DNA from 2 places in the Alteromonas sp. ABE4_545 genome. Region 2 is predicted to be linked to the other one. Evidence: predicted binding sites of a transcription regulator. Region 2 holds the regulator's gene; the other holds the start of a gene.

Region 1 (3,423 bases), 100 kb from region 2:
GCTACCTAAGTATGCTAATTGGCCGACATTTCCACAGTTGTGGGTAGAAGGTGAGTTGGTTGGTGGATGCGATATCATCCTTGAAATGTTCCAACAAGGCGAGCTTCAGCCCTTGATCAAAGAGACAGCGGCAAAGCATAAAACGGAAGAGTAAACCTTCTTAAACGAAAAAACCCTGAATGTTATTCAGGGTTTTTTTATATCTGTTTACTATGGTTTAGCGCAAATTAGCCTACGTCTTTAAACAACGACTCATCGATAATAGTGGAATCGATAATTTGCTGAGCCATTTGGATGCATTTACCGCATTGAGCGCCAACAGACAAATGCTGACGCAGTTCACGCATATTGCCTACGCCTTCAGCTTCAACCGCTCGTTTAATTTGTTTGTCTGTTATGCCGTAACACATGCACACGTACATCAGAAGACTCCAAGTAATTCTGCAAATGATAATAATTACTATTCGGTCTTAATGCAAGTTTATTGTTCAATTTTTACTATTTTATTGATCGTAAAACTCGATTAACCCAATCGACGATTTTGGTGTTAACGGCGGGCGAAACAGGGGTTATGACGATGTATTGCCTTCATCGTTTTCAATCAGAGGCCAGCCACCGAGCGACTGATATCGGTTGACGATGTAGCAGAACAGTTCTGCGGTTTTTTGCGCATCGTAAAGTGCTGAATGTGCTTCGTTCTGATCAAAGCTAATTCCTGCCGCTCGACACGCTTTCACCAGTACGGTTTGTCCTAATGCTAACCCTGCAAGGGTGGTGGTATCAAAGGACACAAAAGGATGAAAAGGCGTGCGTTTGATACTGCTGCGCTCAATTGCCGCATTTACAAAGCTCTGATCAAAGGTCGCATTGTGCGCCACAATCACAGAGCGCTGACAGTCTTGGTCCTTTTGGGCTTTGCGAATACCTTTGCATAGCGACTTCATTGCTTCAGACTCTTCAATTGCCCCGCGCAATGCACAATGAGGGTCGATCCCGTTAAATTCGAGAGCGGCTGGTTCTAAGTTAGCCCCTTCAAATGGATTAACGTGGTAATGGAAAGTGTCAGCAGGGTGTAGTACGCCGTTGTCATCCATACTTACTGTAACAGCAGCAATTTCAAGTAGGGCGTCAGTGTGGGCATTGAACCCCGCAGTTTCAACATCGATAATCACTGGGAAATAACCGCGAAAGCGTTGATTAAGCTTATTTGACTGAGCTGACATAACTGCCTTATTAAACATGAATGAGTGTACGCCTGAAAAGGCAGACTAAAAACCGTGATTATCGCAACATTAGACAGTAGTATCTACCTTTGACTAAACTTTTACGCGTAAGTGACGATACTTAAGTCAGGCATGACAAAATTGTTTTTTAAACTGAGTCATTTTAATTATTGTAGGGCGCAGTCCATGTTCAAACCTTTACTACTTTCACTACTGTTGGTAAGTGCGTATTCCCAAGCGGCAATGCGTCAATATACCTCGACTGTTGAAAATTCTGAATGGATGCTGCAACAAGGCTCTCGATTGCAATGTACCTTGACGCACCCTGTGCCAGGGTATGGCAAAGCCAATTTTACCAGTGTGGCTTCTAAGCAGCTCAATATGGAATTTGACCTGCAAATGAAACTATTGCCTAAAAACTTTGGTATGGCGGCCGTGTATTCGGTCCCGCCGCGCTGGATGCCGGGCCGACAACGTCATGAAATAGCTCAAATGACTATCCGCAAACAGTATGATGGCGATTTGCCTGAACAGGCGGCATGGACAATGTTGTCTGAATTAGAAAAAGGATATTGGCCGACGATTTACTATCAAGACTGGTATAACCAAAATGACAAAGTGGCAGTGGCGCTGAATGCCAGCAATTTTGCTCCAGCCTATCAAACGTTTGTCGATTGCGTGTCTAATTTATTGCCGTATAGTTTTGACGATATTGCTTATACCGTATTGAGTTACGAATCGAACTCTGTCGAACTGACAAAGTATTCTGAGAAGCGATTGCAAATGATTGGCGAGTATCTGAAAGAAGATGCAGCGTTAGAGCTGGTGTTATTAGACGGTTACACCGACAGCTACGGCGGGCGCTGGAATAACGAACAGTTGTCGATTCGCCGTGCGAATGAAATTAAAACCTATTTTACCAATCTTGGGGTTGCGTCAGACAGAATAGAAGTGACGGGGCATGGTGAAAAACGCCATATTGCGCCAAACGCGACCAGTCGTGACAGAGCCACGAACCGCCGTGTCGTGGTGAGGTTGTCAAAACCTTAAATTTGCTCATAAAAACAATAAACAAAGGGCCGATATTGTATCGGCCCTTTGTTTTTTAATATTGTTTACTGCTTGTTGAGCAAGGCTTTTACTGGAGGTACTTGGTCAGTAAATACGCCATTCACATGCCACTGGTTTTTCAGAATGCTGAGCACTTGTTCGGCTTGTAAACCTGGTGGTAATGCGTCCATTCGAAACGTGTATGGATGAACGGCTAAGCCCGCTTTTTGTGCCGCTTTTACCCAATCAGCCAAAACAAATGGCGTATCAGCATTGGGGTCTGACATTTGGCCCAACCACGGCCCAATTCCCTGCGCCACTTCTGCTATGGTTTGCATTCCTTGCGCCGTTTTTAACTGGTCGTAATCGGTCGGTGATTCATGCCAACTGTTTTCGGCCAATAGTTGTATCAGTTTTACTTTTGCACCCAATTCGTTTCGCAGGCGACGCAGTTCTTCAAAATCAAAGCATTGTACGTAAATATTGGCCTCGGCACTGTCGAGGTGATAGTGACGCAGAATCGCGAGCACAATTTTACTGATATCTTTACCTTCCTGTCGGTGAAATGCCGGCGACTTTATTTCTGGGTAGTAGCCAATGTCACGCCCTGTAAGCCGGTTGAGCTCAGCAATGGTTTCGATATGCTCGCTCAGCGTAGCAATAGTGAAATGACCATTGCCATGATACCGGTTCGGGAAAACCATCGAACCGTCGGCGTTTTCACGTTCATGAACACGCAGGGTTTTAAGTTCGGCTAAGGTAAAATCAATGGCGTAATAACGTCCATCCTCACGATGACGATTCGGGAACACCTGTTCCACATTTGTTACGGTTTCTAAATGTATATCGTGTAAAACAACCGCTTGATCATCTTTCGTGATCACCACGTCTTGTTCGATAAAATCTGGTTGTTGCGCATGGGCAAGCGAAGCGGCCTCAAGCGTGTGTTCTGGCAGGTAACCGGAGGCGCCACGGTGGGCGATCAGGGTGAAAGGGTCTGCTTGTATAGCGAAACTAGCTAAGCAGGTAAAAGTTGCAATTAATGTTGTTTTCATAGCGCAATTCCGTTTTGCCTTTCACCCTATTGTCAGGTTTAGGCTTTTTCTTCGATTAATTCAATAGCGTAACCATCGGGGTCACGCACAAATGC
Region 2 (3,423 bases):
TTGCAATTTCAAATGGCTGATTTGATGGACTCAAAACAACGCCAGCAGCGTCCAATGTTGCGTTATTTAGTTCAGCGCTTAACCGATATGGGCCTGAGTACGAGTTTAGCGGAGCAAATGGTGGCTTACACGCCCGCTGAATTAAGCGAACGCGACGCTTGGGTTTATTTATTAAAACTTTTGGCTAATCGTATTCAGGTTAATAACAATGATATCTTGAGTCATCAGGGCGTTGTTGCGCTTGTTGGTCCTACAGGCACGGGTAAAACCACCACAGTGGCGAAGTTGGCTGCTCGGTATGCTCAAAAGTACGGTGTTGAATCGGTTGCGATGATTACGATTGACACCTATCGTATTGCTGCATATGAACAATTGGCCACGTACGGCAAAATTATTGGCTGTCCTGTAAGAAAAGCGCAAACAGCAGAGGAATTATCAGAACAACTGTTTCAGTTACGTCATAAACGACTTATACTTATCGACACAGCGGGTTTTAGCCAAAGAGATAGTCGCTTGATTAGTCAGCTAAAATCCCTCGAACAAGCGAATGGTCAAATGGTACGAAAATACCTAGTAGCGCAGGCAAATACGCAATATCCTGCGTTACAACGTATAGTAGATGCTTATGACGGCATGCAGTTGGACGGTTGTATATTCACCAAACTCGATGAATGTTACAGCTTGGGAGAAATCATTAGTACTGCGATCGAACGCCAATTATCAATCAGTTATGTGACTGATGGACAACAAGTTCCTGAAGATATTAAGGTTGCCGATGCAAAATCTTTGGTGTCTACCGCTGCAAAGCTTTATAAAAAGTACAGTTTGAATCATACTAATGAAAACAAAGCGGTAAGTGCAGCACGAGCAGTATGATCGAAGATCAAGCGAGTAGCTTAAGAAAAATGAATCAGTCACGATTAATCAAGGTGATCGCCGTTACCGGTGGTAAAGGCGGTGTGGGTAAAACTAACGTTACCCTAAACACAGCAATTGCAATGGCTAAGCAAGGAAAGCGCGTGATGGTGCTTGATGCCGATTTAGGCTTAGCCAATGTGGATGTGCTGCTCGGTTTACGCGTAGAGAAAAACCTTTCTCACGTGCTTTCAGGCGAATGCACTCTTGATGAAGTGTTAGTGACCGGCCCCCACGGGATTAAAATAGCCCCTGCAACCTCGGGTACTCAGTCTATGACCGAGTTATCACCCACTCAACATGCAGGCCTCATCCGAGCATTCAGCGAATTGCGTTCACAAATCGACGTGTTAATTGTCGATACCGCAGCTGGCATTTCAGATATGGTGTTGAGTTTCTCTCGCGCTTCACAAGACATTATGGTCGTAGTGTGCGATGAACCCACCTCTCTTACCGATGCCTACGCGTTGATAAAAATCCTCAATAGAGAGCACGGTGTATTCCGGTTTAAAGTCGTTGCTAACATGGTCAGAGACATGCGTGAAGGGCAAGAGCTTTTCAGCAAGTTATCGAAAGTAACCGGCCGTTTCTTGGATGTCGCACTTGAGCTAGTGGCAACAGTGCCATTCGACGAAAACGTGCGTCGTTCAGTGCGCAAACAAAGCGCCATTGTTGATGCCTTCCCCGGCTCGCCTGCGGCTGTTGCTATTACACAGCTGGCAAGCAAAGCACTGCAGTGGCCTATTCCGGCACAACCCGGTGGTCACTTAGAATTCTTTATTGAACAACTGGTGACGAATAAGGTGGCAGGAAGTCAACGGTGAACAGCAAAGCTGCGGCGTACAGACAACAAACCGATAAAGCGCAGTTAGTCGAACGGCACGCGTCTCTCGTTAAGCGCATTGCCCATCATTTGATGGCGCGTTTGCCAGCCAGTGTGCTTGTTGACGACCTTATTCAAGCCGGCATGATCGGGTTATTAGAAGCCGCCAAAAATTTTGATGGCGCCAAAGGCGCGAGTTTTGAAACTTTTGCGGGTATTCGTATACGCGGAGCCATGCTTGACGAAATTCGCAAAGGCGACTGGACACCTCGTTCAGTGCACAAAAATGGCCGCGCAATCACCGAAGCAATCAGCTTAGTTGAAAAAGAAACTGGCAGAGATGCTAGAGATGCTGAAATAGCTGCTAAAATGAATGTATCACTTGCAGAATATCATCAGATGTTAGGTGAAGTGAATGCGGGTAAGCTGGTTGGTATTGAAGATTTAGGCGTGTCGGAAGACGTGATTGCTACCGAGCAAAATCGAGGTAGTGACTCACCATTAGAAGATTTAATGCAAGGCGCTTTCCAAAAAGCGCTGGCACATGCTATTACTACATTACCAGAGCGCGAAGCCATTGTTTTGTCTCTATACTATGATGAAGAATTAAATTTAAGAGAAATTGGCGAAGTGCTTGATGTGAGTGAATCACGTGTAAGCCAAATTCACAGTCAGGCCATGCTAAAATTAAAATCGCGCATGAAAAACTGGCAAGCTGGTGAGTAAAACAACCCAAGAACAAGACCGTTGTACTCATCAATAATAATTAATATCAGATAACAATATCCTCACTGGAGGCCATTTTGGATAAAAATATGAAAATTCTCGTGGTTGACGATTTCTCTACCATGAGACGTATCATAAAGAATCTGCTTAAAGATTTGGGCTTTTCCAATATCCAGGAAGCGGACGACGGAAGCACCGCGTTACCCATGCTACAACAGGGTGATTTTGACTTTGTGGTGACCGACTGGAACATGCCAGGTATGCAGGGCATTGATTTGTTGCGTGCAATTCGCGCCGACGACAAATTGAAACACTTGCCTGTATTAATGGTGACCGCGGAAGCGAAGAAAGAGCAAATTGTTGCCGCCGCACAAGCCGGTGTTAATGGCTACGTGGTTAAGCCGTTTACTGCAGCAACGCTCAAAGAGAAGCTAGATAAGATCTTTGAACGTTTAGGTTAATCCAGACGAATTCGAATTAAGTAGAGGAACGCTGGATGACAATATCTAAACCTGTACCCATTTCGTTGGACGAGGCAAAGCAGCTTGTTGCTCACCTCGAGAAAGGGGACAACGACTCAGCAAATGCCATTCTCGAAGCCGCATCGATGAAGGAATCGGTGGAGCTTTTTGCTGAAGTTGGAAAACTCACTCGCCAACTGCATGATGCACTCAATAATTTCCAACTCGATGAGCGAATTCACGGCTTGGCGAACGAAGAAATTCCTGACGCGCAAACTCGATTGACCTACGTCATTGAAGAAACTGAAAAAGCGGCTAATACTACTATGGACGCCGTTGAAGCAAGTATGCCAATTGCGGAAGCATTATCGACTAAAATTGAAGCGGTAATGCCCGAGTGGAAAAAGCTGATGACGCGTCAAATCGAATTAGGTGAATTCAAAGCCTTATGTCAAGACCTAGACAGTTTGTTAGAAGGTGCATCTGAAGACTCTAACA

What was found. The regulator FliA, encoded in region 2, starts transcription of late flagellar genes. The targets are predictions, from matches to a motif close to CTAAAGNTNNNNNNNNNNNNGCCGATA.
Region 1: ACXAH6_RS05235 (flagellar protein MotY) is a predicted target of FliA. The motif match lies at 1,317-1,343, and genes of this name have one in related genera.

The regions. Positions count from the first base shown of each region.
Region 1 is NZ_JBSWYY010000004.1:16,686-20,108, reverse strand. Features, by position in the region: gene ACXAH6_RS05250 (Grx4 family monothiol glutaredoxin) at 1-154, shown strand, start outside; gene ACXAH6_RS05245 (bacterioferritin-associated ferredoxin) at 228-422, opposite strand; gene rnt (ribonuclease T) at 570-1,241, opposite strand; gene ACXAH6_RS05235 (flagellar protein MotY) at 1,410-2,273, shown strand; gene glpQ (glycerophosphodiester phosphodiesterase) at 2,339-3,328, opposite strand; gene gloA (lactoylglutathione lyase) at 3,367-3,423, opposite strand, start outside.
Region 2 is NZ_JBSWYY010000004.1:118,761-122,183, reverse strand. Features, by position in the region: gene flhF (flagellar biosynthesis protein FlhF) at 1-876, shown strand, start outside; gene ACXAH6_RS05695 (MinD/ParA family protein) at 873-1,739, shown strand; gene ACXAH6_RS05690 (RNA polymerase sigma factor FliA) at 1,736-2,464, shown strand; gene cheY (chemotaxis response regulator CheY) at 2,542-2,925, shown strand; gene ACXAH6_RS05680 (protein phosphatase CheZ) at 2,961-3,423, shown strand, end outside.